Regions from separate parts of the Serratia sp. HNCC26DJ244 genome, predicted to be linked through region 3. Evidence: predicted binding sites of a transcription regulator. Region 3 holds the regulator's gene; each other region holds the start of a gene.
The links. Region 3 encodes CRP, which controls carbon source genes, mostly activating them, when cyclic AMP is high. Its sites were predicted from a motif close to ATGTGANNNNNNTCACAT; they were not measured.
Positions count from the first base shown of each region.

Region 1 (11,103 bases), on a different contig from region 3:
TTAGCGGGCACTTCCAACACATTGAGCCAGAATACGGATTCTTTATCCATGGGGAGAGGCTCCCCGGTATAGCTTATCCGTAGTGTCTGCCCTTTATTTGGGTCAACACGATTCATCGGCGGGGTTAACACAAACGGCACTTGGATAGTTGATGGCTTGGCATTGGGGTCCCCTTTATCAATCCAGCTCTGAACCAGGACAGGAGCAGGGCCGACATTGTTAAGTTTAACGCTGACCTCCTTGGCATCAGAAGGATAGATTACGCGTGTTCCACTGATCACCACGCTGGCCAGCGTGCTGGTGCTGAATAAAGCAACTACAGCCAGCCCACACCATTGACGAATACTGCACAAGGGAAATATCATGATATCTTCCTGAAGATTGGGAGAGGACACCGCCTCCCCCGAAGTTCTGTTACATATACTGAATTGAATAAACAACGCTGCTGACTACCGTACCAGCGGTAGTCAGCCCATTGGCGTAATATTCAACCTCGTACGGCAGAACTGCACTACCGCTTGAAATACTTAAATAAGTGGTATTGGTTCTCTGGCTGGAATCACCCACCTTAATCACGGCTTGAGAAGCACTTGAACCATCACGCAGTTGCAGAGCCACTAAAGTGGCAGTACCGGTGGTATTTTTCAGACGGCCATTGACCAAGTCAACAGAAGAACCGGCTTCAAAGTAGGCAGATGCGGTTTGCAACGTACCCGAACAATTAGTCAAAGCCATGTTGAAGTTAGTACGCCCAGCGGTTTGACCTGCAGCAGTCAACTGGTTAGTACCTACTGTTGGCAATACGACAGTTGCGTTTGCTCCCTGACCATTTACCGAAACATCACAGGTATTGGCGGTCAACTCACCATTAAAGTAAATGGTACCTGTTGAGACAGCCTGAGCAAGGTTAACAGAACCCAATACTGTGGCCAGGGAGACAGCAATTGCTAACTTTTTCATATATATTCCTACTACTCATCGTGTTATTAACCCATTCTAATATCCATTAGAATGATATGACGCATACCCATACAATATGGATATACGGTATCCACCCCGTTAAAACAGAGTAGAATTACCCGATAAACATTGGTAATACGCTGTAACTGCCTATAAAATATCCAACACCGTGGGCATTTGAAATAAAATCTTCTGGTAGCCCAATGGAGGCTAATTTATTTCTCAATACCTTTATTAAATACCATAGCCGCTGGCTAGAAGAGTAAGATTGACTCTCTTTCCATACATTTTCTATGATATCATTCTTGGAAATAATGGTTCCTGGTTCATTATCCAATAGTAATAACAATAATCTCAATTGCACGTCATTAAGTGTGACCACTTTAAAGAACATTGCATTTTCAGCAGTTTCAGCACGGTAACACACAAGCCTTTTATTAATAATATCGAGTTGAATGTCTTCATTGAGCAAAAATCCATAAAGTCTACTTTCCATATATGTCTCGGATCACTGTTTCTCTTTGATCAAAAAAGCACCAAGTCGTCACTGACGGACGGATTATATAACTTGTTAACTCCTTGGCAATCAATTAAATTTTAAAGTAAGCCTGTCAAAAAAACCAACGAAATAGAACTTCATGCTTTGAATGTTAAAATAAACAGAATTTAAATCCAATTCATAACTATTATACATGAATTAAGAAGTGTAATGATATCGTTTACACTGATGAGGGATTCATAGTTATATCTTTCGAATGTTAAAAGCTAACAGGATTAAATCACTAAAGAATATTTATTATCATTAATAATCAAATGATTAGATCCATAATTTTGAGTAAAAACATTCATTAGTAAAAAGTAAAAATTCACCTCAGATAATTAGCGTGATATACGATTTGTTTGGATAAGGTGACACTGACTTGCTGGATTCAGCTTGCTTGAAGCCTGATTGTGGCACAGTGCCAAGGTGTTGATACGATTCATTCAAAACGGCCCCCTTTAGGGTTGCCTTATCCTGGAGGCCTTATCCTGGGAGCATTTTCCGAGAACAATGGTACGGTAGGTGGCCCCCACTTTGCTGAGACAGCACCATATCATTGAGCTTGTTTAACGCTATCCTTTGACTCAGCCACTTACAATGCCAATGACTGCAATTTTTCCAACTCATCTGTATGATATATAGCGATAACGGTAAAGCATAAAATGAGAGGGATAGATGGATAGAATGGTAAAGATGGCTATTATGCTGCTCTTACTGATATCGACTCCCTTGGCGAACGCTAAGGAACTCGATACAAATATTGATGAAACATTGGCCAAGTGTACTGACAGCGTTCCGCAACGCTCGAGTGCAGGGATGGCTGCCTGCTATAATACTGCTGTAGATGCTTGGCAAGCGGAAATTGATAAACAACTTCAACTTATGATGCAAGATCGGACCGAGAATGAACTGTCGGCACTAAAAAAAATGCAAACCGCTTGGGTTGAGTATAAAAAATCATCTTTTCAAGCTTTAGATGTTATTTTTTCCGATCAGCAACAATGGCCGGATGGGCCTGAAATAAACGCTTTTTTTAAAATGATTTTCCTTAGTAAACAAGCAAGGCAACTCAGCGAGAATTATTTTCGATAGCGCACCAGGCCCCTACTGGCTAGGGTTATGCGCCCTATTATCTTTAAGAAATACAATGTATTAAGTCATAAAACCGAGGGAGAGAATTGTGGTAAAAAAAATGATTATTATCGTTTTATTGATATTCATTAACACGGCCAGAGCCGCTGAACTCAGTGCAACATCTGATGACGAATTTGAGTTAAATTATCAAATTGAGGAAGAATTTGATAAATGTGTCAAGGATGATGCGAAAAATTATAGTACCAGGATGATGAACTGTTATTATGATGCCGCTGATGCATGGGAAAAGGAGATCGATAGACTCTTTAAACTTTCCCTTAAAGAACAAAAAGATGAAACAATAAAGTCTGCATTAATCACGGAACAAAAAGCGTGGGTTAAATATAAAGAAGCCTACTTCAATGCCTTGGATGAAATTAACCCTCAACAAGAAGTAGGAATCATAGGATTAACCGTTAGCGCCAGTATTAAAATGGATTTTCTACTCAATAAAGCCATGGAATTTACTGAATCCTATTGAACTAAAGTTGACTCCAGCGGTTGCCTGATTTATCAAACTGATCATACCAGAACTATGGAAACGCTTGCAGCGGCCCCGATAAGGGTCGAAGCGTAGGAAGAGCCAAGTATCTCGCGTCACTAATACCGCGGCAGCTTGAATGGCAACCAAGTAGATAACCGGTTAAATAATCCCTGTCAACATCATTAAAACCCAAGGAGCGCCGCAGCGCCCCTTGGCGTTTGCTCAAAGCCCAGTGCGCTTGGCGCTGCCCTCCCAAGTATCTTGCTCACCGATCGGCCTTAGCACGCGGCATGGAACACCTACGGCAACCACGTCGGGGGGGACATCTCGGGTCACTACACTCCCTGCTCCAATCACGCTATTACGGCCAATGGTCACTCCAGGATTAATTATTACTCCACTGCCTATCCAAACATTATCCTCAATGGTGACGGTTAAAGAAAACTGCTGCCCGGTAATACGCACCGAGGAATCTATCGGATGCCCGGTGGTGGATATCGTGACATTCGGCGCAATCATCACGTTATCACCAATCAATACCTTTCCGTCATCCACCACCACCAGATTAAAGTTGGCATAAAAGTTATCGCCAACAATAATCTGGCTGCCATAAGCAACATGCAGTGGCGGCTCAATCCAAAAATTTTTGCCGATTTTCCCCATCAGTTGACGGATCAGTGCTTCCCGTTTTATCTGCTCAGAAGGCCGCGAATGATTAAAATCATAAATTAACTCTTTTCCGCGTAAGCGCTCCTCTGCCATGCCCTCATCAAGATCAGTATATAAATACCCAGCTGCTAATCTTTCTCGTTGCGTCATCATTACGTTATCCTGGCGCTTAATTACGCCATATCCCTGACTACGCTAGGTTCTGGTTTAAACGCTGATAGTGGCCCCCGCCCGCTCAGAGTAAACACCGATATCAGCGTAAACGACAGTGCAACCATCCCCAGAATAAGATAAGCCCCATGAAAACCGATTCTTTCATACATATTCCCGGCCAAGATCGACATAAAAATAGTGGCTAGTTGTTTAAAGAAACAGAAGCAAACCAGATAAATAGTGGCAGAGAAGCGCACTTCAAATACGGTGGTAATATATTTAAAACAACCGACAATCAGGAAAGGCACTTCAAACATATGCAAGGTTTTCAGAATAATCACCTCTAATGGTGTAGAGGCAAATGAAGAACCGATAATACGTATCGACATAATGAAACCGGCTAGCAAGAGTGCATTTTTCCCGCCAATACGGTTCACAATAAGCGGAGCAAAAAACATGATCGATGCATTGAGCAATTCACCCATCGTGGTAACATAGCCAAAAACACGCGTCCCCTGCTCGGCTGAAGAGAAGAACGAGGTAAAGAAATTGGCGAACTGCTGATCAAACACATCATAAGTGCAGGAAACCCCCACCACATACAGAGCCAAAAACCACAGTTTAGGGTTTTTCAGTAATTCGAATGCCAAGCGTAAACTGAACGGTTTACTGTTGGCACCCAATTTATCTGCAACTTGGGCAGAGCTAGCTGCTTCAGGTTTAGCAATAAATAACAGAATCGCCAATATCACTGCACAACCAGAGCCAAGCCAGAAGACAAATTCGTTGTTGATGGTAAACATAATGCCCACCACTGATGCACACAACGCCCAGCCCACACAACCAAATAAACGCGCACGACCGAACTCAAATGAGCTGCGACGGCTCACTTTCTCTATATACGCCTCAATAGCCGGTGCACCGCCATTATAAATAAAACCGAGATAGATCCCACCAGCAATGGACCCCAAGATAATATTAGTGCGTAAAAGTGGGCCAAAAACATAGATAAAGAACGGCGCGAATAACACCAACATCCCGGTGATAATCCACAGCAAATGCTTTTTCAGCCCCAACTTATCTGACAGCAAACCAAAAACCGGCTGGAACAGCAATGAAAAGAAAGAGATTGTCGCAAAAATAATGCCAGTGTCCCCTTTGCTGATGTTATTAATATCATGCAGCCAAATGGGGAAGAAGGGGAAATAAGCACCCATGATAAAAAAGTAGAAGAAGAAAAACAGCCCAAACATCCAAAAATTAGTATTTTTCAAATAGTACATGGCGAATTCCTTACGCAACAACCCTACCGCGCGTTGAAGCTAACCTCAAATACACGGCAGGGTTTATCTATGAATAATGTTAGTGATAAATACTGTTTAGCCCTGCTGTATGTTATTCAGCGTACTGCCAAACCAACGAATAACGATAATGTTCGGCATCCAAGATAAAATCAGGGCTTACGCTCGGGCTCCACGAGTCATCGCCGCCAACCCCCATATGGAAGCCATCAATATTGACCCACACCCCCTGCTCCTCATGCAACAAATGCTGATGCGAGGTATCGGTTAATTGCTGTTGGCTATAACGGCTGAGGCCAAAGTGGAAATCCCCCAGCCACTGCCAGCGGCCAAAATTCAATTGGCGCGTATGGCAACGCAGCCCATTCTCGGTTGGGAAAATATATGGCGTATGTAACGCTGAAAGCGGTCGTGTCCAACGCCCATGTTGAGCAGAAAGCTGACGGTCAGGATAGTTTTCATGTGGGCCTAACCCCAACCAGGTTGCCTGTTCAGCAACTTCGGCAAGTTGACAGCTCAAGCCGATGCGCGCTGGTGATGGAATTCCGTAGCTAACATCAACGTTTACATCAAGATGCAGTTTACCCAGACGGTCAATTAAATAGGTCTTACGGCTAATAAACAGAATGATGTTTTGGCCGCTATCACTATCATCGCTATAACTATGACCGCTATAACTATGCGTTGTGCAGATCTGCACACCTTGCGCTATCAAATCGACTTCACATTGCAGCAAGCTCGTTTCTAGCGCATACATCCCGGCTTTCTTCCAACGTTCAACCCAAGCATTGGGATCGATGCGGGTGGTCTCACTCACGCCAATATCATTATCCAGCGGTGCACGGGTAAAGTTGTCGCATAATGGCGTCAACAGTGTGGCTTTTCCATCCTGCCACCACTGCTCCAACAAACCAGTTTGCCGATTGAACTGCCAGCGTTGTGTGCCCCACTCAATGCTGAAGGTATTATTGGTCTGGTTCAGCCGTGGCAATTCCCCCTGCAGATGATTGTTTTCCCTTGGCAACATTAATGGCCGCGTTAAACGCCACTGGTCCCAGGCACAACGGTGATGTTCTGCAGACCATGCTGTGGCCTTTATTTGGCGAACCTCCACATTCAACCACAACTCACCTCCCCCATTCAGTTCGGGAATGTGACCCAGCACTATCTTCTGCCTGGCTTGTGCCGGTAATGCAAGTTCGACATCCCCCTCAGCAATCGGTTTGCCATCCAGGGTTAAGTGCCAATACAACCGTTCATTATCACTGGTACGGAACAAATACTCACTGCTCACTTCAACCGTCAGCGGAAACTGCTCAAGCAACTGGAACTGGAAAAACTGCTGAGCGCGCTGCGCTTCGAACAGAGCCGGGTGTGGACTGCGATCGGGAAATACCACACCGTTCAAACAAAATTGACGATCATTGGGGGTATCACCGAAGTCCCCCCCATAAGCCCAGTAAGGTTGACCGTTATCATCAAGGCGCGTTAAGCCTTGGTCGACCCAATCCCAAATAAATCCCCCCTGCAAACGGGGATGTTGACGAAAAGCTTGCCAATAACGGTCAAAACCGCCAAAGCTGTTCCCCATGGCATGAGCATACTCACACAGGATCAACGGGCGAGGTTCATCAGGTAAACCGATCCATTTCTTGAGCGACCATTTCGGTACAGTTGGGAAGGGCTGATCCTGCTCCACTCGTGCATACATCGGGCAAAGAATATCCGTTGCTGCCGTGTTGGCCCCGCCACCTTCATATTGTACCGGGCGGGTAGGATCCTGGCTTTTAACCCAGCGGTACAGTGCATCATGGGTGCTACCATGACCCGATTCGTTACCCAGTGACCAGATAATGATACAAGCATGGTTACGGTCGCGTTGCACCATACGCGTCACGCGTTCACTCATGGCTGGCAACCAAACCGGATCATCGGCAATCCGGCTCATCGGCTGTAAACCGTGGGTTTCAATGTTGGCTTCGTCCACCACATACAGGCCATAGTGATCGCAAAGCTGATACCAACGCGGATGATTCGGATAATGGGAACAGCGTACCGCATTGAAATTATGCTGTTTCATCAGCAAGATATCCTGGCGCATTGTGGCCTCATCCATCACCTGCCCTAGTTCGGGATGGTGTTCATGGCGATTGGTACCACGGATCAACAACGGCTGACCATTAAGCTTCAACAAGCCGTTGCTGATTTCAACCTGGCGGAAACCCACGTCATAAGCCTCTGCCTCTACCAGCTCTCCGGTGGGCGATAGCAGCACGATTACGGCACGATACAGTTCTGGCGTCTCCGCACTCCATAACGCCGGTTGCTCCACTGGCAAGCGCAGCGTAGTACGGTCGTCATAAGCGCCCCGCTCATCGATGATTTCACTGCCGAAGCACTGGGTTTTCTCGGCAATCAGCCTCTCTTTACGCCACAGTTGCACCTGCACTCGGTGTTGCTGCGGTTGTTGGGCGACTACCGTTACAACCAACTCTCCCCGGCGGAAACTGTCGCTTAATGGCGTAGTGATATGGATATCACTCAAATGGCTGGCTGGTTTATGTAATAGGCTAACATCGCGGAAAATCCCGCTCATGCGCCACATGTCCTGATCTTCCAGATAACTGCCATCGCACCAGCGTAATACCATCACCGCCAGGCGGTTTTCACCCGGTTGCAGCGCGTGGCTGATATCAAACTCGGCAGGTAAACGGCTGTCTTGTGAATAACCAATCCATTCACCGTTACACCAAAGATAAAAGGCCGAATTGACACCGTCGAAAATAATCCGGGTTTGCCCCTGTGTTATCCACTCGTCATCAACACCGAATGTGAGCGAATAACACCCCGTGGGATTTTGTTCAGGCACTAAAGGGGGGTTAACCGGAATAGGATAAGTGACATTGGTATAAATTGGTGCGTCATAGCCTGCCATTTGCCAGTTTGAAGGCACCCGCATTTCATCCGCACTGTCCAGATCGTCATGTAGCCATGCTTCAGGCACCTGTTCTGGCTGGCTAAAGTAGCTAAACTGCCAAACACCATTTAATGAAATAGACTGTGATGAAGCCTGGTCATCTCGGGCATCTTGCTCATTACGCCAACTGCGAAATGGCGGGTGTGCTGGCAAGCGATGGTAGTGTGTACAGGCAGGATTCTCCCAGTCTCGACGAGATAAAACAGCACTGAGTGATTTCCCTAACTGAGATGAACTCATACATTCCCCAAAATGTTATCCGCTCACAATTAATTGTAAAATGAACAACAAGCATAAAGGTGTAAAGCAAATATCATGGGGAAATAGATGTCGGTCACATATTCAGCAAAAGGAGTGAGGGTTGAACCCCTCAGGTTGAATTTTATTTTTCGTCCAACGTGGCGATTTGACGAGCGATACGCAGCAACTCCTGAGATAAACTTTTCGGCGAGACATTTTTTTGATTCACTGCCGCTGTGGTATGCCTTTGCACCAGCGAGGTTGCCAAACGCAAAGAGCACCCATGAGACTGATGCTGCCCTTCCAGACACTGGACCAAACGTTTCACACTTTCCTGCCCTAACAAGCGGAAATCCTGCTTGATGGTGGTCAGCGGCGGGAAATAGTAAGCACTATCTTCGGTGTCATCGTAGCCAACCACCGACATTTGCGCCGGAACTTGCAACCCATACTCCTGTAATGCGCGCAGTACGCCTAACGCCATTTGGTCATTAGCCACCAATATTGCCGTCGGGTGTTTTGGCAAACTTAAAATCTGCCCAGCAAGCTGGTAACCGGAAGCGGCATCCCAATCGCCGTGAAACACAGAACAAGGTACCAATTGATGTTCGGCTAACGTCGCTAACCAGCCCTGATAGCGTAAACGACCGGAAATAGAGATCAGAGGCCCGGTAATCAGCGCAATGTCGCGATGCCCAAGAGCAACAACATGTTCGACGCCTCGCCGAGCACCTTCATAGGGATCAAACAAAATGCTAAACACCTCGGCATCGGGGTCTACGTCTAAAAACAGTGCTGGGATCTCGCCACAGGTTTGCACCATGGCATAAGCATCATCGGTTGTCAGGGGAACGTTAATCAACAAACCATCCACCCGTTGTGACAGCAGCTCATTCATCGCAGAGCGACAGGCCTGAATGCCAAGATCTTCCACCATGGAAATCACCACGTTAAAACCCAACTGGTTAGCCAGGGTTTTAATTGCCGATGCGATTTGCGAAGGTGCATGCAGTGCCAACTCGGTGGTGGCTAACCCCAGCGTAAAGCTCTGTTTACCCGCCAGCTGTTGTGCGACACGGTTTGGCACATAATTCAACGCAGCCATTGCCTGTTCGACCTTAGCGCGAGTTTTATCTGAAACATGTACGGCCCGATTTAATACCCGTGACACAGTCTGATACGACACCCCCGCATAGTCGGCGACATCATTAAGCGTGACAGATTTAGGCTTCATACAGTTTCTCGCATAGATTAATACTAAAAAATCAAGCTAATGGAGTTGAATCATAGCAGATTCAGTCTATCGATAGAGAAGCTAAACGTAGCAAGATGAAGGGGAAGTATTAGCTTCAGCAAGTACAGTTGCCCGGATATTTACCTCATCTTAACAATTATCTGGGAATAATATTAATCATTCTTATATTATCCTCTCTGGTCACATGGTAACCTATTGGTTCTGTTATGATGGGATTAAGTTTATTCATAGATAGTATTGCTGACTATCCCGTTGTACTTATCAATACATTATTACAGGGCACATGGATGTTGTTGCTGGTGGTTAAAAATAATCCATCTGAATTTGTCAGTAAAGCGGTGTATCGCCAGCCGACGGCGTTGGTTCAGCATGGTGTCAGAAAATGCCATATTGATGCCATCACTTATGGGCAATGTGCATTACTGGATGAAACCGTATTCCTCCCCCGTAGCCACACCATCAACAATTTAAACCAGGAGGTCAATCCCACCTGGCATGCAATGCCACTCCAGGCTCGTTTTTTTCTACGTTTGATGCGGGCAACCGGTTATTGGACAACATTAAAAACCATCCAGTATGAGTCCGCTCGTGCGACCTTACTGCACTCTCGTCTGTTGTGGATCCCGCTCTCCGTCGTGGTGACTTTGGGGTTGAACGTCGGATTACAGCTTTCGTTACACCCGTTACGACAATCTGCACAGCCGGACTCAGTGAGCGAATTAACGTTAGCGAGTATTAAAAAACACCCGGGCTGAGTAAACCTCACCACCGGGTAACAAAAAGTATTTTGTTATTTTAAGCAAGGAGCTACAAATGAATATTCAGTTAGCATCACCGTATACCAGAATATTTTGGACAGAATGGCAACTTGATCCATTGTCGAATAAATACAATATGATAATGGACCAAACTATTACTGGGTCACTGGATATCAATAAACTTGAGCGCGCCGTTAAATATCTGATTAATAAGTATCCTGTATTAGACAGTCATTTGGTTGAAGAGGATGGTCAGCTTTTATGGCGTAAAAATGCGCATACGCTGGTCACAGAGTTAGAAAAATGCGATAGCCTACAAGCTTTGGCAGCATTAGCCGCGCGCCCTTTCGACCTCAATAATGGCCCACTGTTTAGCTATGGTTATTATCATGATAAAGACAAAGATCTGTACGAGTTTGTCGTGGTCTATCATCATGTGATTATTGATGGGCTTTCAGTGGCTGACGCTTATGCTGAAATGTCGGATTATTACAATGACAATTTGATGACGGAAAATCATATTGTTAATGATAATTTTTTTTCGGAGAAGGTTCAGGAATATCTGTTTAAATTAAAAAACCTCTCCACTGCCAATCCGACAGAATTTTGGCAAAGTGCGTTGGCAGGATTG
Region 1 is NZ_JBXUGO010000001.1:264,929-276,031, reverse strand. Features, by position in the region: gene AC2A06_RS01150 (fimbria/pilus periplasmic chaperone) at 1-365, opposite strand, end outside; gene AC2A06_RS01145 (fimbrial protein) at 415-960, opposite strand; gene AC2A06_RS01140 (winged helix-turn-helix domain-containing protein) at 1,076-1,456, opposite strand; gene AC2A06_RS01135 (lysozyme inhibitor LprI family protein) at 2,177-2,593, shown strand; gene AC2A06_RS01130 (lysozyme inhibitor LprI family protein) at 2,682-3,116, shown strand; gene AC2A06_RS01125 (maltose acetyltransferase domain-containing protein) at 3,342-3,938, opposite strand; gene AC2A06_RS01120 (MFS transporter) at 3,962-5,224, opposite strand; gene AC2A06_RS01115 (beta-galactosidase) at 5,337-8,459, opposite strand; gene AC2A06_RS01110 (LacI family DNA-binding transcriptional regulator) at 8,602-9,693, opposite strand; gene AC2A06_RS01105 (hypothetical protein) at 9,921-10,469, shown strand; gene AC2A06_RS01100 (amino acid adenylation domain-containing protein) at 10,528-11,103, shown strand, end outside.
Region 1: the regulator CRP is predicted to act here: its motif matches at 8,542-8,559, upstream of AC2A06_RS01115 (beta-galactosidase).

Region 2 (11,103 bases), on a different contig from region 3:
ACACCAGGTCACCACGTCATGACTGCCACAGGCAATGAACCCATCCCCACGGCGATGGGGCTTCGGCAATATATCAGCAATGGCACGGGCCAAACTCGGTTTCTCGGCTATAAACAGTCGCATTACTCACCGTTATTCTGGCTATAGGCCATTAAAAATTCTTTCACCTGCGCATAGTTTCCACGGAAAATCACGCGCTGGTTTTTCTTTTCCAATTGATAGCAATACATCGGATCATAGTAGTGTTGTAACAATGGCACCAACCACTGCTGGTGAGCATCACTGTTACCGGTGGCCCGTTGTAATTGCAGCGCTTCCTCCAACCTTTGTGTTAACTGCTGGAAGAGTTCCAACCCCAAACGGCGTCGAATGGCAAACAAGCCGTGATGCAAATACTCATCATATTGCTGCCAACCCTCCTGTTCACCGTAGGTCTGTTCGAAATCGGCTCGCATCCGGTCAATATACTCTTCCTGTAGCCTTGCCACGCGCACGTCAAATGGATCATCAATCACCACCACCGGTGCTTGCTGCATGGCATTGAATAAACTCAACGGCAGGCTATCAGAACCAATCGTCCGGCTTTCATCTTCCACTATCCACTTGCGACAGCCGCCATGCTGTTTTTTCAGCATCTGCACCGCCAATTGATTTTCAAAATCAATCTGGCTAGGTTGTTTGGTCAAGGTTCGGCCAAAAGATGAACCACGGTGATGGGCTAGATTTTCCAGGTCAATACCGGCCGCCATTTCATTAATCAGCAGCGTTTTACCGCAACCGGTATTGCCGCCAACGATCACCATCGGCAAGGTCATCGCCGATTCGAGTGTCTCCAGTAGAAAATGGCGCAGCGCTTTGTAACCACCAATAATCCGCGGATAATCGACCCCAGCCTCATGTAGCCACTGCTGTACCAGTTGAGAGCGCAATCCACCACGGAAACAGTAGAGATAACCGCTTGGCTGTTGTGCGACCTGTTCAATCCAGGCACGAGTCCGCTGCGCCCGTAACTCACCATTGACCAGGCTGTGCCCTAAAGCAATCGCCGCCTGTTGCCCCTGTTGTTTATAACAGGTCCCTACTATTTGGCGTTCGCGGTCATTCATCAGTGGCAAGTTGACTGTCAACGGGAATGCACCTTGCCGAAACTCGATGGGTGCACGTACATCAATAAGCGGAACATCCTCTAAGAAAATGCGCTGATAATCTTCCGTGTCACCCCGTAACTGCTGCGTTAGCACTCGATAACCTCAATCAATGGTTTACCAGGGCGTACGGCATGCAATTCACCTATGGCGTTGATGGCGATACCATGGCGTGCCGCAATCGCCTGCACGTCAGCCTCCGCTTGCGGCAGTACCGCCAGTAACAACCCGCCAGAGGTTTGTGGGTCACACAACAATTGGCGTTGCAGCTCAGTCATGGTACCAATCAGATGGCCGTAGCTTTCATAATTGCGTTGCGTCCCACCCGGTACGCAACCTTGTTTAATATAGGATTCTACCTCAGGTAACCGGGGTACCTGATCGAACCACAGTGTCGCTTGCAAGCCTGAGCCTTGACACATCTCAGTTAAGTGCCCAAGCAAACCAAAACCGGTCACGTCAGTCATTGCCGTGACACCGGCAACGTCAGCAAATTCAGCCCCAGGCTTATTTAATTGGCACATCACTTGGGTGGCCAACCCTTCATGCTCTGGGCGCAATTTGCTTTTCTTCTCTGCGGTGGTCAACACACCGATACCCAACGGTTTGGTTAAGAACAGCCTGGCTCCCGCTTGTGCTGCGCTATTTTTCTTTACCCGCTCGGTACTGACAATACCCGTAACAGCCAGGCCAAAAATGGGCTCGGGTGCATCAATCGAGTGCCCCCCAGCTAACGCAATACCAGCCTGCTGGCAAGCGTATCGCCCACCATCAATTACCTGTTGCGCCACCTCTGCGGGTAATGTGGCAATCGGCCAGCCTAGAATGGCAATCGCCATCAAGGGTTTCCCCCCCATCGCGTAGACATCACTAATGGCATTGGCCGCGGCAATGCGACCAAAATCAAACGGGTCATCGACAATCGGCATAAAGAAATCGGTGGTGCTGATAATACCGACACCCTGACCAATGTCATAAACGGCCGCATCATCACGGGTTTCATTCCCCACCAATAAATTAGGGTCAACAAACTTTTCCTGTTCGCTGTGCAATATCGTCTCAAGTACTTTCGGTGAGATTTTGCAGCCACAGCCAGCACCATGGCTGTACTGGGTTAAACGAATCGCTGGCAATGTCATAATCCACTCCCTCTGAGTAATGCGCGTCAGGATATCATAACGGGTTATTCCCATCGTCATTCAAACTGCAGAGGTGGGTACAGAAAGGTCCGAAAGGTAGATACCCTGTAGCTTGAATCAATGCGCTATAGGGTAGCGCTTGGCGAAGGGATTGATAAGCGGTGGTTGGCATAATGCGTGCGAATGCTCATAAATAGTGCAAAGCGACACCATGATTGGCCACTTTGCACCTGCTTGATCACAGATGGTTCAGAAGTAACTGACAAAAGTCGTGCTATCCGGCGCGACTACTTTTGCCGGGGCCTTCAACTGTGGTGTACCCAAATAAAGGAAGCCAACAATTTCATCCTGCTCACGGCAGCCGAAGGCTTCACGCACCAACGCATTTGCCGTCCAGACGCCAGTACGCCAGATGCCATTGAAGCCCTGTGACAATGCCGCCATCTGCATCGCCTGCACCGCACAACCGGCTGACACCACCTGTTCCCAGTGGGGCACTTTTGGGTTATCGCTGCAATGGGCAATCACCGTAATGATCAACGGCGCGCGTGAAGGGATCTGCTTGGCTTTCTCGATGGCGCTTTCACCCAGTTGGTCCTGTTGGGCCGCGCGCTGCAATAGTTCACTGAAACGCACTAATCCCTGGTTCTCAATCAGCACAAAGCGCCAGGGTTGCAGTGCACCATGGTCTGGAGCCCGTAAGCCTGCATTGATGATATTCTGACGCACTTCACCTTCAGGTGCAGGTGCTACCAGGCGCGATGCCGAACGGCGGTTGAGTAACAGTTCCAGTGCGTCCATGATTCATTCCTAATAACAATTTTTATTTCACGCACGTTAGCATAGCCCAACAAAGAGTGACAGTTTCTGCAATACTCTCTTTAACCAGCGAATTAAAAAGTTAAAGCTGACATTTGTTTAACCACTCATTACGATAGCGGCGTATACCACCCTATTTTGGAGAGCACATGCGCACATTGTGGCGATTTATTGCCGGTATTTTCAGATGGACCTGGCATCTAATCAATTTTGTCAGGGAGTTGATCCTCAACTTGTTCCTGATTTTTCTGATCCTGATTGGCGTGGGTATTTATCTCACCTTTCAGAATAATGTCTCAATGGAAATCCCCCGCGGGGCACTATTGGTTGATCTGAAAGGCACTGTGGTTGATAGCCCAGCCGTCAATAACCGCTTCCGTCTATTAGGGCGTGAACTACTGGGTACATCCAGTAATCGTCAGCAAGAAAACTCGCTGTTTGATTTGGTGGATACCCTTCGCAAAGCGAAGGACGATAAGAACATCACCGGAATGGTGTTGCAATTAAATGACTTTGTCGGTGCCGACCAACCCTCGTTGCAATATATCGGCAAAGCCCTGCGCGAATTCCGCGATAGCGGTAAACCGATCTATGCCATAGGTGATAGCTACAACCAGACACAATATTACCTCGCCAGCTACGCCACCAAGATTTATCTATCACCACTTGGTGCCGTAGACCTGCATGGCTTTGCCACCAATAATCTGTATTACAAAGCGTTATTGGAAAAAGTGAAGGTTACCACCAACATTTTCCGCGTGGGTACCTATAAATCTGCCGTAGAACCGCTGATTCGTAACGATATGTCGCCAGAGGCACGTGAAGCTGATAGCCGCTGGATTGGCGGATTATGGCAAAACTACCTGGATACGGTAGCGGCCAATCGTCAACTGACCCCAGACCAACTGTTCCCTGGTGCTGCCGATATCATCAACGGCCTCAAAGCCGCAGGGGGAGATACTGCACAGTTTGCCTTGAACAGCAAACTGGTGGATGAGCTCGCTTCCCGCCCCGTCATTGAAAATCAATTGGTGAAAACCTTTGGTTGGAATAAAACCAATAATAACTTCAATTCCGTCAGTATCTACGATTACCAACCTCAATCCCCCGCTGAACTGGGGGAAGAGATCGCCGTGGTTTTTGTTAGTGGCCCAATCATGGATGGCCCACAAACGGCGGGTAATGTTGGTAGCGATACCACCGCAGAACAATTACGCCAAGCCCGTCTCGATGCCAACATCAAAGCCGTGATACTGCGCGTCAATAGCCCTGGTGGCAGCGTCAGTGCTTCAGAAGTGATTCGTTCAGAATTGGTGGCCATTCGCGCTATTGGCAAACCGGTGGTGGTTTCTATGGGGGGGATGGCGGCTTCTGGGGGGTATTGGGTCTCCGCACCCGCAGATTATATTATTGCTAGCCCGAGCACTCTCACTGGTTCCATCGGCATTTTTGGCGTGATCAATACCTTTGAGAACACCCTCGATAGTATCGGTGTCAATACTGATGGCGTGGCGACGTCTCCATTGGCGGATATCGCCGTCACCAAGGCACTACCCGCTGAGTTCTCGCAAATGATGCAACAGAACATCGAGAATGGTTACAAAAAGTTCATCACGCTGGTGGCTGACTCTCGCAAGATGACCCCAGAACAGGTCGATCAAGTTGCTCAGGGCCACGTCTGGCTGGGTAGTGATGCCAGGAAAAATGGCCTGGTGGACCAACTGGGTGACTTTGATGATGCAGTGAAAAAAGCGGCGGAGTTAGCTAAACTGACCCACTGGCAACTCAGTTGGTTTGTTGATAACCCAAGTCTGGCGGATATCCTGCTTAGCCAGTTTAATGTCTCTATTCACGCCATGCTGCCAACCATGATTCAATCAATGCTGCCAGCACCATTGAACTCGCTGGCAAAAGCTGCGGCGGAGCAGCCTGGCCTCTTCAGCAACCTTAATGACCCGCAACATCGTTATGCTATCTGCCTGACCTGCGGTGAAGTTCGCTAACTGTTATCCCTAGGCTCATTCAGCATGGCGATAAATCTCTAGCCCGACAAAGTCGTCGGGCTTTTTTTTTGTTACCATCTCCCTATAATTTGCTCTATTAGCAGGTCATATGAGCCATACTATGCAAAAAAAATCCATCTACGTCGCCTACACAGGCGGCACTATCGGTATGCAGCGCTCGACGCAGGGTTATATTCCGGTATCCGGGCATCTACAGCACCAACTGTCACTGATGCCAGAATTCCATCGGCCAGAGATGCCAAACTTCACCATTCATGAATATGTGCCATTGATTGACTCTTCCGATATGACGCCAGAAGATTGGCAGCACATCGCTGACGATATTAAAAAGAATTATGATCAATACGATGGCTTTGTGATCCTGCATGGCACTGACACCATGGCCTATACCGCCTCTGCGCTCTCTTTTATGTTGGAGAATCTGGCCAAACCGGTGATTGTGACAGGGTCACAAATTCCTTTGGCTGAATTGCGTTCTGATGGTCAAACCAACCTATTGAATTCGCTCTACTTGGCGGCCAATTATCCAGTCAATGAAGTGAGTTTGTTTTTCAATAATAAGTTGTTTCGCGGTAACCGTACCACCAAGGCCCATGCCGATGGTTTTGATGCCTTTGCCTCGCCTAATCTGCCCCCGTTACTGGAAGCCGGGATCCACATCCGCCGTCAGACAGGCATCCCATCCCCGGTTTGCCGTGGGGAACTGGTGGTACATAACATCACGCCACAGCCGATCGGCGTAGTCACTATCTATCCGGGTATTTCTGCCGCGGTGGTACGTAATTTTCTGCTACAACCGGTAAAAGCCCTGATTCTGCGCTGCTATGGTGTGGGCAATGCCCCACAAAAAGCCGAATTGTTGGATGAGCTACGCGATGCCTCAGCACGTGGCACTGTAGTAGTGAATCTGACCCAATGTATTTCAGGTAGAGTCAATATGGGGGGATATGCTACCGGTAATGCGCTGGCCCATGCAGGCGTTGTTAGCGGGTTTGATATGACCGTGGAGGCAGCATTAACCAAGCTGCATTACCTGCTGAGCCAACCCTTGACACCCGAGGAGATCCGCAACCTGATGCAGCAGGATCTACGTGGTGAACTGAGCGTGGCAGATTAACCCCTATTGGAGCTGAGATGAAGTCCGCCTTGTTATTAATCGATTTACAAAATGACTTTTGCCCCGGTGGCGCGTTAGCGGTAGCCGAAGGTGATGCCACCATTGCCATCGCCAATCAGGCGATTGACGCTTGTGGTGCGCGCAACGAACCGGTTATTGCCAGCCAGGACTGGCATCCGGCTAATCATCGCAGCTTTGCCATTCATGCTAACGCACCCGTGGGCACCTTGGGTGAACTTGAAGGTTTGCCACAGGTCTGGTGGCCAGTGCACTGCGTCCAGCATAGCTCGGGGGCCGCACTGCACCCTCAGCTTCAGCGCCAACAAATCGCAGCGGTGTTTCGTAAAGGGGAAGATCCTAACATTGATAGCTACAGTGCTTTCTTTGATAACGGCCACCGCACCTCAACCCTTTTGGATAGTTGGTTGAAAACACACGGTGTTACCCAACTTGCAGTGATGGGATTGGCCACTGATTACTGCGTAAAATTCAGCGTATTAGATGCATTGAGCCTGGGTTATCAAACTCAGGTGATTATTGATGGCTGCCGTGGTGTCAATTTGCAGCCCGAAGATAGCCAACGTGCTTTAGCGGAAATGCAGCAAGCGGGGGCAAAATTGGTGACGCTGTCACAATTTATCAACCGCTAATATCTCCTGCACTATTCCCAGCACTATCCCCTTCACTCTCCCCGGTGGGCTGCCCTGTAGCACTAACAACCTCGGGGAGGTTCGCTTGCTACTGTGGTTTCAATTTTACCAGCGGCTCTGCCATAAACTGCTGCTTCAGTTCCTGTTTGCTTTTCATCACAATCTGCCCATCAGTGCCAATACTCATATGTTGTGCTTCAACATTGTGCATTGATTGCCAGAGCATCACCGCTTGCAGACTGTTTTCTTTCTGTTCTGCTGTCAGCGCGACCCCATCGGGCCATTTACCCAGTTCTACCGCCTGGCGCAAACGCTGATAAATTTCCGGCGTCATGCAAGCAATCAAGTCTTTTACTTCCATCAGTCAGTTTTCCTTTAGATGATAATAACCGATAGCTAGCTGAATCGATTTTGTTAATTCTTGATACACATAGACCCGCTTGCCACCTATTCCCGCCGTCTACTCGAATTATGACGGAGAATCACCTGTTAACCCAGCGTCTGCTCGCCACTGTTGTCATCAGTGAAACTCAGTGAGGCAGAGTTGACACAGTAGCGTTCCCCCGTTGGCTGTGGACCATCCGGGAAAACATGCCCCAAATGAGCATCGCAGCTGGCACAGCGGATCTCTACACGTTGCATATTGTGTGAATTATCATCAAGATAACGAATGGCATCAGCAGAAACGGGCTGATAAAAGCTTGGCCAACCGCAGCCTGGATCATACTTGCTGGCGGAGTAAAACAGCGGCGCGTGACAGCACAAACAGTGATACATGCCCTCACGCTGGTTATGCAACAATTTGCCCGAAAAAGGCGCTTCAGTCCCCTGTTGCTGCGTCACATGGTGTTGAATGTCATTCAACTCCGTGCGCAATTGATTTTTAGTCATTTGTGCGATTTCCGCCCTTTACCATCACCAACCAAAACAAAACTCAATAATAACAAAAAAACAACAACACCAAGAGGGTTTTTAACCTAGACTGTAGCGGATGTGATGTGTGTAGCGATAAGACGTGATCTTAATCACACATATTGTATTTACTATCTTTATACTTAATAATTTATCCCCATATCAAGCGGAGACCAAGCGCAAATTGTGTGTGCAAATAGCGAACAAAACAGGCACTAGGTTTTGATTTGCAGCAACAATTGACACGATTCCGCTTGACGCTTGGCAAGGTTTTGGTAATTCTACAACCAACCTTTTATTCACTAACAAATAGCTGGTGGAATATATGACTATCAAAGTAGGTATCAACGGTTTTGGCCGTATCGGTCGCATTGTTTTCCGTGCTGCTCAAGAGCGTTCTGACATTGAGATCGTTGCAATCAACGATCTGTTAGATGCAGAATACATGGCTTACATGCTGAAGTATGACTCTACCCATGGCCGTTTCAACGGTACAGTAGAAGTTAAAGACGGCCATCTGGTTGTTAACGGTAAAACCATCCGTTGTACCTCAGAAAGAGATCCGGCTAACCTGAAGTGGAACGAAGTCAATGTTGACGTCGTTGCTGAAGCAACTGGCCTGTTCCTGACTGACGAAACTGCACGTAAGCACATCGCTGCCGGCGCTAAAAAAGTGGTTCTGACTGGGCCATCTAAAGATGATACCCCAATGTTCGTTATGGGCGTAAACCATAAGGCTTACGCGGGTCAGGAAATCGTTTCTAACGCATCTTGCACCACCAACTGCCTGGCCCCTCTGGCTAAAGTGATCAACGACAAGTTTGGCATCGTTGAAGCACTGATGACTACTGTTCACGCAACAACTGCAACTCAGAAAACTGTTGATGGTCCGTCTCATAAAGACTGGCGCGGCGGCCGTGGTGCGGCTCAGAACATCATCCCTTCTTCTACCGGTGCAGCTAAAGCGGTTGGTAAAGTTATCCCAGAATTGAACGGCAAGTTGACAGGTATGGCGTTCCGCGTTCCTACTCCTAACGTGTCTGTGGTTGACCTGACTGCTCGCCTGGCAAAACCAGCTTCTTACAAAGAAATCTGTGCTGCTATCAAAGCCGCTTCTGAAGGCGAACTGAAAGGCGTTCTGGGCTATACCGAAGACGAAGTGGTCTCTACTGACTTTAATGGTGAGAAACTGACTTCTGTATTCGATGCCAAAGCAGGTATCGCTCTGAGCGACACTTTTGTGAAGCTGGTTTCTTGGTACGATAACGAAACCGGTTACTCAAACAAAGTACTGGATCTGATCGCTCACATCTCCAAGTAATCGTAGATGTGGTGTTGATTATAAGGGCGACATTCGTGTCGCCCTTTTTGTACCTGTCCTCTTACCAACCACAGTGTCGTCAACTGTACAGCCCGATCTGACCATTTATCTAAGTTGCGTCTTGTAAATGAGTGGGCAATCTGGCAACTGTTTGCAGCAGTTTAGGCGACAGATATCTCTGTTTTTGCGCCGAATAGAGGCCTTAGCATGAACGAAAAAATTTTCACCTTGCCCGTTACCGAGCAATTATCCCCTTCTATTAGCCTGCGCCAATTGGATGAATTACCCATCGTAGTGGTTTCTCATCCTAAAACTCGGGCTGCCATCACCTTACAAGGCGCACATTTACTGGCTTGGCAACCCAATGAAGATCAGCCCGTCATCTGGTTAAGTAACAATACCCCCTTCAAAGCTGGAGTCGCTATCCGTGGCGGTGTACCCATCTGTTGGCCATGGTTTGGCCCAGTCAATAACCCGGCCCACGGATTTGCCCGTAATGTCCCTTGGCAATTAGTCGCCTATGATGAAGATCAAGAAAATGTCAGCCTGACCTTCAAATTGCAGGATAATGCAGAAACCCGAAAACTGTGGCCACATGCCTTTAGCCTGACGGCTCACTTTAAGTTCGGTACCGAATGCGATATCGCGCTAGAGTCGCAAGGTGACTATCAAGCTACCGCCGCACTCCATTCCTATTTCCAAATCGGGGATATTGACAAGATTAAAGTTGCCGGTTTAGGTGAACACGTTATTGATAAAGTAGCAGAAGGTATTGAAGCGCATCAGGTGGGTGAACTGGAATTTACCGGTCGGACAGACCGTATCTATACCCAGCCAGCTGCCACTAGTCTGATTAAAGACCCGGTATTGCAGCGCACAATTGAAGTGAATCACCAGCATATCAGTGATGTTGTCGCTTGGAACCCAGGGGTTGAACTCTCTTGCAGCATGGCCGATATGCCGAATGACGGTTATAAAACCATGGTCTGCGTAGAAACGGCTCGTGTCACCAAACCCTTGCTGGTTACCCACGAACAGCCTGCCCGTTTGGCAGTTAAAATCCGCAGCATCAAAAATCGTTGAGTTAATAAACCGAGGTGAAAGCTATCCATTGCTTTCGCCTTGCTGGTTTACTATGGGGATGGCAAAACACGCAGTACAGTAACCTGCATCTCAGTGGTAGCCAAGCAGCCTACTTCTTAACGCCCTTTTTTAGTGCAACAGCGCACTAAAAAAGAGCACAACACCATTAAAAACTATAGGAAATCCCTGTCAATAGCGAACCGGAATAGGATTTATCCACCATTGGGCTGTCTTTAATTTCACTGGCCAAACTGGTGTAACGCCCAGTGAAGAAGCCAGTCCAGTTGGTGTTGATTTGATATTGGGTGGTCAGTTCAAGATAAGGTGACACACTACTGCTCGGTGTATAGGTATTGAAACCACTACGGCGTGACTCATTACCATTAACGCCAAAATAATATTTATTCTGGTTTGAGCTATTCATGGTCATCCCCAGCGCAGGGATAATACGCCAGTCACCTGTCTGGAAGCGGTATAGATAAGCCACATCGCCTATCAGGCCATTGCTGTTATTCAACACATCACCGACCAAGGTGCTGCGGATTGTTCCCCAATCAGCATTATATGAATAAGCCATACCGCCCATTAACGTACTGCGGCGCTTATCCAACTGCTTCATACGATCGTCATCACTATCATCGGGGTCAAAATTCAGCGGCGAATAGAGTACGATAACACTTAACTGGTTTTGCTGGTCGCGCCACAGGTTATAACCCGCCATCAATGAACGGAAGTGAAAGTTTTCCCCTTCGTAATTGATAATAGGAACGGGATAAACGCGGTCCTGATAACCACGATAAGGGCCAGGTGTGAGCAATGCTGAAGCACCCAGTGACCAAGTTCCTGCCTGAGCATTGTGAGCACAAGTGACCGCGGCAACAATAATCGCTAAT
Region 2 is NZ_JBXUGO010000003.1:255,915-267,017, reverse strand. Features, by position in the region: gene AC2A06_RS04305 (DNA topoisomerase III) at 1-123, opposite strand, end outside; gene mnmH (tRNA 2-selenouridine(34) synthase MnmH) at 123-1,241, opposite strand; gene selD (selenide, water dikinase SelD) at 1,235-2,284, opposite strand; gene AC2A06_RS04290 (NAD(P)H nitroreductase) at 2,534-3,085, opposite strand; gene sppA (signal peptide peptidase SppA) at 3,253-5,106, shown strand; gene ansA (asparaginase) at 5,228-6,244, shown strand; gene pncA (bifunctional nicotinamidase/pyrazinamidase) at 6,262-6,894, shown strand; gene AC2A06_RS04270 (YeaC family protein) at 6,983-7,255, opposite strand; gene msrB (peptide-methionine (R)-S-oxide reductase MsrB) at 7,384-7,785, opposite strand; gene gapA (glyceraldehyde-3-phosphate dehydrogenase) at 8,132-9,127, shown strand; gene AC2A06_RS04255 (D-hexose-6-phosphate mutarotase) at 9,335-10,210, shown strand; gene AC2A06_RS04250 (MipA/OmpV family protein) at 10,377-11,103, opposite strand, start outside.
Region 2: the regulator CRP is predicted to act here: its motif matches at 7,908-7,925, upstream of msrB (peptide-methionine (R)-S-oxide reductase MsrB).

Region 3 (11,103 bases):
GTGCGATGTTGACCACTGAGGAGATTGCCGCAGTGATGCAGGTGGGTACACATGGCACCACTTATGGGGGTAATCCACTGGCCTGCGCAGTGGCAGAAGCCGCATTGGACGTTATCAATACGCAGGAAGTGTTGAGTGGCATTGAACAACGCCGGGGCGTATTTGAACGCGCTTTGCAGGCGATTAATAAGAAGTACGCTATTTTCAGTGATATTCGCGGCATGGGCTTATTGATTGGCGCAGAGTTGAAGGCGGAATACCACGGCAAAGCGCGAGATTTTCTTACTGCGGCAGCAGCCCGTGGTTTGATGATCCTCAATGCTGGGCCAAATGTGATCCGTTTTGCACCTTCCCTGGTGGTGGAGTTGCAAGATATTGATAAAGGTATGGCGCTGTTTGAATTGGCGGTACAGGATGTGGTGAATGCCAGCAACCAATAATCGTCAAGACAAGTCGGCCGAGAACAAGAAGATGGCGGTAGACTGGTCTAACAAGGCGGTGAATGTGCTTGGAACCTCAATTCCAACTTAATTCGATGATGCGACATGTTCTTCTCTTTGGAATACTTAACCAAAGTTGAGGGTAACATGACGCATCATTGCTTTGATGGGTGATGGACAGACGAGGACATAAGATGAAAATAGAACACTTGGACCATTTAGTCTTGACCGTTAACAGTGTCGAACGCAGTTGCGACTTTTACCATCAGGTTCTTGGTTTTGATATTGTCACCTTTCGGGGGAACCGCAAAGCGTTAGTCTTTGGGCAGCAAAAGATTAACCTGCATCAGGTCGGTGAGGAGTTTCTCCCTAATGCAGGCCATCCGACGCCCGGATCCGCCGATTTGTGTTTTATCTGTGCGACACCCCTACGGCAAGTTGTTGAGGAGTTAGTTAAATTAGGGGTAACAATAGAACAAGGGCCGATAGAGAGGACGGGGGCTATCGGCTCAATTATGTCACTCTATATTAGGGACCCCGACAATAATTTGATCGAAATTGCTAATCAAATACCCGTATAGACACCGTGGCCTGACAAAGAGCTGTTAGCGGCTTTTTATCCAGAGTTTAGCCTAGTCACTTATCCCGTAGTTTCCGTTTTAGCCAGAGACCATGATGTGGGCGCTGGCGCCAAGCTAGCGAAGAGATGGTATGCATTAACGCCAAGTGGGAAAGAATACGCTGTAAGTGACGTTCCATTTCGCTAATGGGCATATTGGGTTGTAAAACCGGTGGGCGCATAACGCTGTTGCTGACGCTTGGGCCATCATATTCCAGCCGCTGCTGACAACTTTGCAGCGCGATTTCACAACTTTGCAGATACTCTTCCGCCAACTGGGGTGTCAGCATGTAATGTTCACGGGCCAGAATGGTCATGGCATTGAGGTGTTCGACAATAAACTGACTGTGGGTGATCCACAAACGCATATCTGCCAGATAATTTGATTCAAAACCCGGCTCCTGCATTGCCTGATTGAGCGAAGTAAATAAGGCATTGTGTGACTGGTTTACCTGCATCCGCGCATAAGCCAGTTTGCTTGGGTCCGGCTCTTGTTCTTCCAGTAATAAACGTAATGCGGCCTGATCCTGTTCCAGCGCCTGGTGAGCGTTTTTGCGTAGTAGACCGCTTTGCCATTGTGGCCATAACCAGATCGTTCCACCAAAGACCAACACACAACCAATCAAGGTATCAATCAGCCGAGGTATCAGTAAATGACTGCCGCTGAGATCCAGTATTTGCAAGGTATAGACGGCGGTAATGGTGAATCCGGTTACTGCCAGCCCATAGTTTTTACGCAAGAACAGATAAGCGGTGAGGGTGATTGCCAGCATAATGCTTAGCGTCACATATTCTGGTAACTGCAGTTGCAAAAGCCCTGCTGCAATCACCAGCCCAATCAGGGTGCCGAGGGCACGGTGCTGTATTCTTACTCGTGTAGCGTTATAACCGTTCTGGCTGACAAACATGATGGTCAGTAAGATCCAATAGGGTTTTGGCAGATGCAACAGCAGGCCTAGGCTACTGCCTACAGCCAATATGACCCCCAGTCGGGCTGCATTGCGTAGTGCGTTGGATTTGAACGATAAATAGCTTACCACTGCAGGCCAGAAGGGTAACCGTGACTGGTTGGCCATCAGGTCTCGACGATAAAGAGGACGCTGTGTACGTAACAGGCGAGCAATACGGCTGAAATGGTAGTAACAAAACTGGCCAACGGGATTATCAGCATGCCGTGTAGCCACTTTCTCCAGCGCGGCCAATTCGTGTTTCATGCTAAAAAGGCGGGAGTGCCGATGATAGAGGATATCTTCTGCGACAACGCGCAAACGTGCAGCGATTACTTGAGCATTACGACGAATGATCGCCTCAGCTTGACTCTGCTCCACCAATTTTTGCACTTCTTCTGGCTGGTGTAGGCTGACACTAATGTGTTCTTGCAGGTCGAGTGCCACTTGGAACGTTCGTTGCAGGCGTTTTTGCTCCATATTATTGGCGTGTGGCAGAAAGTTAATCTGCTGATACAGCAAACTGATCAGGTCCATCACTTGCTGTTGGCGTTGCAACAGTGGCGGTAGCGCGGTTTCAGGATCAGTATGTTGGGTCAGCAGCGAATATTTGGCTTCAAAATAATCAGCTAACTGTATATAGAGTTGGTTTAAAGATTCACGGATTGGCTGTTCTTTCCATAATTTAAACCAAAACCAAGTGAACAGGCCGTACCAGAGAGTGCCTACGGCATACAGTAGCGGGGCATACCAAATAGGTAGGCCATCCATGCTCAGAGAGAAAATGGCCGCAACCAGTGCGGCGGGCAGCAAGCGTGCATGTAGTGGGCTGATTTCCCCGCTGACACCCAGCAATAGCGCCATAGCAAGCATCAGTAAGGGTAATGGGATATGCCACAACAGCGCCTGTTGCAACAAAACACAGCTGAGAGCGAACAGTGCCCCGCCGATTATCAGGCGCTTGAAAAAACGCTTATGGGGGGTATCCAGCCCGGCGATATTGCAACAGACAGGCACTAACGAGAACAACAGCCCCTGTTGCAGGTGGCCCAGCAGTAAACCCACAACGACAGGCAGGCACAACACCAACGTTTGTCGCAGGGCATAGTTCACTTCTGGATGGTAGATCAGGCGGCGCCACATGTTTTGCTGTTCAGCAGACAAAGAACGGCGCATTGCAGCGCCGTTTCTTTAATGATTAACGGGTACCGTACACGACAATGGTTTTGCCATGAGCGGAAATCAAATTTTGATCTTCAAGCATTTTCAAAATGCGGCCAACAGTTTCACGTGAACAACCGACGATCTGACCAATTTCCTGGCGGGTAATTTTGATTTGCATACCATCCGGGTGAGTCATCGCATCAGGCTGTTTTGCCAGGTTCAGCAAGGTTTGTGCGATACGGCCAGTCACATCAAGAAAAGCGAGGTTACCTACCTTCTCTGAGGTGACTTGCAGGCGACTTGCCATTTGTGCAGATAGGCGCATCAGAATATCCGGGTTAACCTGAATGAGCTGGCGAAATTTCTTATAGGAAATTTCAGCTACTTCACAGGCACTTTTCGCCCTTACCCAGGCACTTCGTTCCTGGCCTTCTTCAAATAATCCAAGCTCGCCGATGAAATCCCCCTGATTTAGGTAGGAGAGGATCATCTCTTTGCCTTCTTCATCCTTAATCAACACCGCGACGGAACCTTTGACGATGTAGTAAAGAGTTTCCGCTTTTTCACCTTGATGAATCAGCGTACTCTTTGATGGATATTTGTGGATGTGGCAATGAGACAGGAACCATTCAAGAGTCGGGTCTGTTTGCGGTTTGCCGAGAACCATGCGCTATTATCCTCTGTTGTTATCGCTGCCTTGTATCACAGGGGTCAGAGTTCCCTGTAAAACGTGCTTATAGCCTGATGTTTTAGTTGTGGCTATCAACAGGTTTTGAGGTGAGGTATATCCCCGTTGTCACTCAAGCCGTAGTAGACTCGTTCGTTTGTCGCCTACCGGCATTTTGAACGAATCTGGGTAAAAAAATCACTTATACACTAGCATATTAACTCGTATTAAGTGCTGCAAGCTAGGTTCCATTAACTCACCAATGATCTTAGGATATATCCCTGAAATTGATGCCATGAAAAAAGTATTGCAGCTGTGTTTGTAGCACAGAGTGAGGCGGGTGTCTTGTGTTGTCTCGTTTCAGCATGATTAGTGTCAGGTTTCGTTGTCAGTTTCTCTATGAAAGCGTACGTTGATTTTAAAAAATAATCGGAGTGAACAATATGCAGGCAAGAGTGAAGTGGGTAGAAGGGCTGACATTTTTGGGGGAGTCTGCTTCCGGCCATCAGATTTTGATGGATGGTAATGCGGGTGATAAGGCCCCAAGCCCAATGGAAATTGTGTTGATGTCTGTGGGGGGCTGCAGCGCTATCGATGTGGTGTCGATCTTGCAAAAAGGCCGCAATGATGTGCGCGATTGTGAGGTGAAACTGACTTCAGAACGCCGTGAAGAGGCACCTCGACTGTTTACCCACATCAATCTGCATTTTATTGTCACCGGAAAAGGGCTAACCGAAAAGGTGGTGGAACGTGCAGTAGACCTTTCTGCCGAAAAATATTGCTCCGTTTCCCTGATGTTGGGCAAAGCGGCCACTATTACCCACAGTTTTGAAATCCATGAAGTTGATTGAGCACTACTCTGTGTCATGTTGACACGGAATAACGCTAAGCATCGCCGTGCCGTTTTGGGCTGCGGCGATTTTTGTGTAAACGTTGTGTCTGCGGCAGACTGTCGATAGGGCGTGTCACCCGCTTGGATTGCAGATGAAACGGAGTATTACGGGCGTGAGATTAATCGTCGCCCACCTACATGATTCGATATTATTCGATTTTCTTGCCTTCCAGTAGCCGTTGCACCAGTGGCGTCATAATCAGCTCCATTGCCAGCCCCATTTTACCACCAGGTACCACCAACGTATTGATATGTGAAATAAATGACCCTTGCAACATGGCTAGAAGATAGGGGTAATCGATCTGTTCCAAGCCACGGAAATGGATCACCACCAGGCTTTCATCCAGCGAGGGGATCGCTTTGGCCGCAAAGGGATTGGACGTATCCACGGTGGGAACCCGCTGGAAATTGATATGGGTTCGTGAAAATTGTGGCGTGATGTAGTTGATATAATCTTCCATTGAACGGACCACAGAATCCATCACGGCTTCACGGGAGTGACCGCGTTCGCCAGTATCGCGAACTAACTTTTGCATCCACTCCAGGTTAACGATGGGGACGACCCCCACCAGCAGGTCAACATGCTTGGCTACGTCGATTTGATGGGTGACTACGCCACCATGCAATCCTTCGTAAAACAGGACATCGGTTGGTGATGGCAAGGGTTCCCAAGGGGTAAAGGTGCCCGGTACCTGGTTGTAAGGGACGGCTTCATCATAGGTGTGCAGGTATTTACGTGACTGCCCAGTGCCATTTTTACCGTATTGGATAAAGCTCTGTTCCAGTAGGTTAAAGTCATTAGCCTCTGGGCCGAGATAGCTGATATGACGACCAAGATCGCGTGCTTTACGGATTTCCGCATCCATTTCAGGTCGGGTATAGCGGTGAAAACTGTCCCCCTCCAGTTGCGCTGCACTGATTTTCAACTGTTGAAAAATTTTGCGAAACGCCAGACTGGTGGTAGTGGTACCCGCGCCACTGGAGCCGGTCACTGCGATAATGGGGTGTTTGGCAGACATGGTGTTTTGTCACTCCGTATTAACTGCATAGGCGTTGTTCAGCGATAATCCATTGTTACCTGATTTTTTTGGTCAATCATAGGCTGGTGTGACTAAATATTCTCTTGCTCAGTGGGGATCTGACTACTCGGCATGATATTGATAGTTTCATGTAATTCCGACCATATCAGTACCACTTCGCCATTTTTCAGTTGACGGACCACATCATGCACTTTTTGTTCCAGTGACCGTTCGTGCTCGCCATAATCGGTGCCTTCTCGCAGGACGAAGGATTCGATCAAGTTATTCAGGGTTTCCGGAGCAATATCTCGCCAGGGGATAATCATTTGCCTGATTCCAAAAAAGGAGTGAGCCAGGCTGGGATTCGCTGTTCCAGCCACATTTGCGGTTTTCTCAAGTTACCGCTGACAAAGCCTAGGTGACCCCCATATTCCGTTAACTGATATTCGATATTAGGCGGTAAGTGAGCAAGGTCAGGGATCACTTTATCGGTCATAAAAGGATCGTCTTTGGCATGAATAATCAATAACGGCAGGGTGACCTTTGGCAATAACGGTAATGCGCTGCAGCGCCGATAGTAATCAATGGCATTAGTAAAACCGTAAATGCGCGAGGTAATCACTTCATCAAATTCACGGATACGCCGCAGTTTACTTAACTGTGCCAGATTCAGTGGTAAGGTACCGGGATAATTCAGGAGTTTACGCGTAGCATTCTGTTTTAACTGGTCCAGCAGATAGTGTTGATATACACGCGAAAATCCTTGTTCCATGCGAATAGCACAAGGTTCCAGCATCAGTGGGGCAGAAATAACCACTGCAGCTTGTAACAGGCTGCTGTCTCCCTGTTGTGCCAGATAGTAAGCCAACATATTGCCACCAAGGGAAAACCCGACCGCAGCCGTCGGGACTTCGCCAAAATTGTTGCTTAACCACTGTAGGAAAAAACGGGCATCTTCCGTTTCACCTGAATGATAGAGGCGTGGTTTGCGATTGGGTACGCCACTGCAGTCACGGAAATGCATCACGACACCCAGCCAACCTTTGTTGCGGCAGGCATTGAGTTGCCCATGGGCGTAAGGGCTGTAAAAACTCCCCTCCAACCCATGGAATAACACCACACGCGGTTTTTCCCGCGCCAGTTGTGGGTCTTCACTCCAGGCCAGATCGACAAAATCACCATCGGGCAATGCCAGCCGTTGCCAGTGGGGTTGCAGCAATACGCGGCGACGAACCAGCCGCGGTAACAGCGTTTGCAAATGTGGATTGCTGGCCCCTATCAGAGGGCGAAAGGATTCATGCATAGTGAATAAAAATCGCGTTGGTGGCTATTGTGTGATTAATTCCGCACTGTTAGTTTCAATACCCTGACATCTGCGCCTGACAAGCAGTAGCCTTGTTGTCTCTAATCATACGGCAAAAAAAGCATTTGGGTGAGGAGTACCCACTTCATGGAACTGAGTTTATTTGTTTCGTTATTAGGTTTCCTGTGGGTTGCGGCGATTACACCAGGACCGAACAATTTATTACTGACCACCTCCGGGGCCAACTTCGGTTTTATGCGTTCTCTGTGGCTGATGGTGGGTATCATGCTGGGGATGCAAAGTATCTTGTTGTTGGTGGCATTTGGTGTGGGGGGCTTACTTTTAATTTATCCTGCTTTGCATATCACCTTGAAGGTCCTGGGTAGCCTCTATCTATTATGGTTGGCGTGGAAAGTGGGCACCGCCGCTTATGAACGATTGGAGATGGATGCGGCACCGCCAGAGCCAGTAAGGTTATATCAGGGGGGATTACTGCAATTCCTTAACCCTAAAGCCTGGTTGATGACGTTGGGGGCGGTCACCAGCTTTAGCTTGGCTGGTGTTCAGTACTATCACTCTATTTTGATCATCTCCGGTGCACTACTGTTGGTGAATCTTGTTGCTGGGGTCATCTGGTTGGGGTTCGGTACGGTGATTGGCCGTTTGCTACGTAGCAAAAAGGCCTGGATTATTTTTAACGTTTCGATGGGGCTGTTAACTGCGGCCTGTGTCCTACTGATTTGGCGTTGAGGAAATGCTAATGAACGACAATTACTTTCATGTTGACGCTTTTATCGGTGTCGGGCTGCGTGGCAATCCTGCAGGTGTTTGTTTGCTGAAACAACCGCTGGAAACGGCGCAAATGCAAGCTATCGCCAATGAGTTACACCTACCTGAAACCAGTTTTGTCTGGAATGATGGCGATATGCAGGCGATCCGCTGGTTTACGCCAACGAGGGAGGTTGATCTCTGTGGGCATGCCACGTTGGCCGCGGCGCATGTCTTACTCAACGTGGTCGATGCGGGGTTGAAAGAGATTCGTTTCCGTTCTGCCAGCGGTGAACTGCAAGTTAAGCGTGATGTGGCTGACGGTGAGCGTTTGATTCTGGATTTCCCGTCTCGCCCTCCTCAAAAAATCGATGAACCGGCACAGTTGGCGGCATTGCTGGGGGTTCAACCGCAGGAGGTCTGGCAAGCCAAAGCGATGATGGTGGTATTGGCGAATGAAGCCCAGGTCAAAGCGTTACAGCCGGATATTCCCGCCCTGATTGATCACTTTGGCTGTGGCATTATCGTGACGGCACCTGGAGATAACGTGGATTTTGTCTCGCGCTACTTTTCGTTGGATCGCTGTGAGGACCCGGTGACGGGCTCAGCACACTGCACATTGTTGCCCTACTGGACCGCCTGTTTAGGCCGCCATGAGTTACATGCCAGGCAGATATCATCCCGCGGGGGTGAATTGTTCTGTGAATTGCACGGGGAACGCTCACTATTAGGGGGCTATGCTCAGATCTTCTTGCGGGGTAATATCAATCTCTGACAGGATTTGGCCGTTAAAATCGTCAACAGCCCTTAGTTAATGTTTGGCTCGAGGTATTGTTTCGTTTTTTTGCTAGGCTGCCTTTATTCGCCTGAAAATGAGTCTATCAGCAGGTTTCGAGAAAAATTTCTCATATCGACTCCTGCTTTTTTACGATACAAGCGGGCCTTACGTGCCCCTGTCACTGCCATCTCGCCAGTTTCTTCAAACATTTCTGAGGCAGTAAAACGCCGTACCAGGCTTTTGCGCTGCACCGGATGTGACAGGATAATCTCAATGACTTCTTGTAGCTGGGATAGAGTGAACTCTGTTGGTAGGCAGTAGATCGGCAACATGGAGTAAGTCGTTTTCTGCCGCAGCCGTTGTAAGGCCGCGTCGATAATTTGGCGATGATCGAACGCCAGCGAGTGGGCTGACAATGTTTCCAGTGGCAACCAGGCGACGTCATCCACATCAATGATATGTGCCTGGCAATCGGCATGAGCGATCAACGCAAAATAGACAGTAGTCAGGCTCCAGCCGCGTGGATCTCTTTTCGCGCCGGAAAAACTCTCCAACTGTGCAAGATACGGCGGTACGATCCCGGTTTTCTCCATCAACTTTCGTTCTGCGGTTGCTTGTGTGGAACTGTCATGCAACAGATCGATAAAACCACCCGGTAGCCCCCAATGATGCAAAAAAGGGTGATTGGCACGTTTGGCCAAGAGCACACAAAGCTGCCCGCGATAAACGGTAAACAAGACGCTGTCTACAGTCACAATCGGTGAAGGGAAACGCTGAGGATCGTAATTTCTGAGGTATTCGGTTTCTGTTGTCATCGCTGTGTTCGGAAAAGGTCTTTAAGACAATAATAGCAACTGATACGCGATACCACAAGGCAAGCATGTTAAAATAAATTCACTATAAACAATGTGTTATGGATGATTTATCCATTGGTTAATTTTCTGCTTGCTTGTTATTGTCCTAGGGACAATAATATAAGTGTCTAAGGGACAATAACTATCAGGGGGAAGTATGAACGTAAAACTACAGTTATTTTTGGATCAAATGGCAGTGGAAGTGACGACCGGGCAGTTTCCTGATGGGGCGGTTTATGCCCGCTTTCAACCGCCAGCAAGGCGTGATGTTTCCCACATGCGTATCCGTGCAGCGACCATGAATAGCATGGATGATTTTATGCTGTTGGCACAATTGGTGCAGGCAGTACGCCACCACTACCTGATTAGCACAAGTGTGCTCGAACTGGCTTATTTACCCTATGCCCGTCAGGATCGTCATATGACATCGGGTGATAGCTTTGCACTGAAAGTGTTCGGTCAATTATTGAATACCCTGGGTTTTGACCGAGTGCGGGTGCTGGATCCTCATAGTGAAGTGTCTGCCGCTGTGGTTAATAACATGGACATCATTAGCCAACAACAGTGTATGGAACACAGCAGTAGGTTGACCGCGTTATTGAGCCAACCCCACCTGTTGTTGATGGCACCAGACGCCGGGGCGTTGAAAAAGATCCACGCGGTCGCGGCACATTTCGGCGTTACGGAATACGGCATTATGTCTAAGCAACGTGATGTACTCAGCGGTAAATTGACGGGTTTTGAAGTGTTAAAGGGTGATGTATCTGGTAGGAACGTGCTGATTGTTGATGACCTGTGTGACGGTGGTGGCACTTTTATTGGTGCAGCAGCCGTATTGCACGCAGCCGGTGCACGCCAGGTAAACCTGTATGTTACCCATGGCGTGTTTTCACAAGGTACCGCGCATTTACTGAACCAGGGCATCGCAAACATTTACACCACAACGTCGTATGCAACTGCGGATCTCGCTGAGAAACATGTTGAATTAATTGATATTGAAAAAATCTACGCCTGTTAAGGAACTCATTATGTTAACAAATCCCATTCTGGCAATTGATGGTTACAAAGTCTCTCACCGTGAGCAGTATCCGTTGGGTACCACTCGGGTGTATTCGAACTTCACACCACGCAGTGATCGCTTTTTTATCTCTCCGCAGCCAGATGGACAACTGGTGTTCTTTGGTTTACAGGGTTTTTTGCGCTGGTTTATGGTGGATCTATTCAACCAGCAGTTTTTTGCTCAACCGGAAGAGCAAGTGGTAGCAGATTATAAACGCTTGATGGACAGCTATATTGGTCAGGATCGGGTATCTGTGGAACATATTCGTGACTTACATCGATTGGGTTATCTGCCACTGCATATCAAAGGGCTGGATGAAGGCAGCAAAGTAAAGATGAAGATACCGGTACTGACTATCACCAATACCATCGATGAGTTCTTTTGGTTGGTCAATTACTTGGAAACTGTGATCTCTGCTGAACTGTGGAAAGCGTCGACTAATGCCACCATTGCCCATCACTACCGCAAGATCTGCCAGCAGTGGGCAGAGAAAACCTGTGATGATATGACACACATTGACTTCCAATGTCACGATTTCTCTTTCCGTGGTATGTCGGGTATGCATGATGTTGCTCAAGCCGGAGTAGGGCAT
Region 3 is NZ_JBXUGO010000010.1:14,589-25,691, reverse strand. Features, by position in the region: gene argD (bifunctional acetylornithine/succinyldiaminopimelate transaminase) at 1-440, shown strand, start outside; gene AC2A06_RS10090 (VOC family protein) at 635-1,021, shown strand; gene AC2A06_RS10085 (YccS/YhfK family putative transporter) at 1,077-3,149, opposite strand; gene crp (cAMP-activated global transcriptional regulator CRP) at 3,205-3,837, opposite strand; gene AC2A06_RS10075 (OsmC family protein) at 4,281-4,688, shown strand; gene AC2A06_RS10070 (phosphoribulokinase) at 4,879-5,748, opposite strand; gene AC2A06_RS10065 (YheU family protein) at 5,841-6,074, opposite strand; gene AC2A06_RS10060 (hydrolase) at 6,071-7,051, opposite strand; gene AC2A06_RS10055 (LysE family translocator) at 7,199-7,801, shown strand; gene AC2A06_RS10050 (PhzF family phenazine biosynthesis protein) at 7,812-8,594, shown strand; gene AC2A06_RS10045 (NUDIX hydrolase) at 8,678-9,412, opposite strand; gene prs (ribose-phosphate diphosphokinase) at 9,609-10,469, shown strand; gene AC2A06_RS10035 (nicotinate phosphoribosyltransferase) at 10,480-11,103, shown strand, end outside.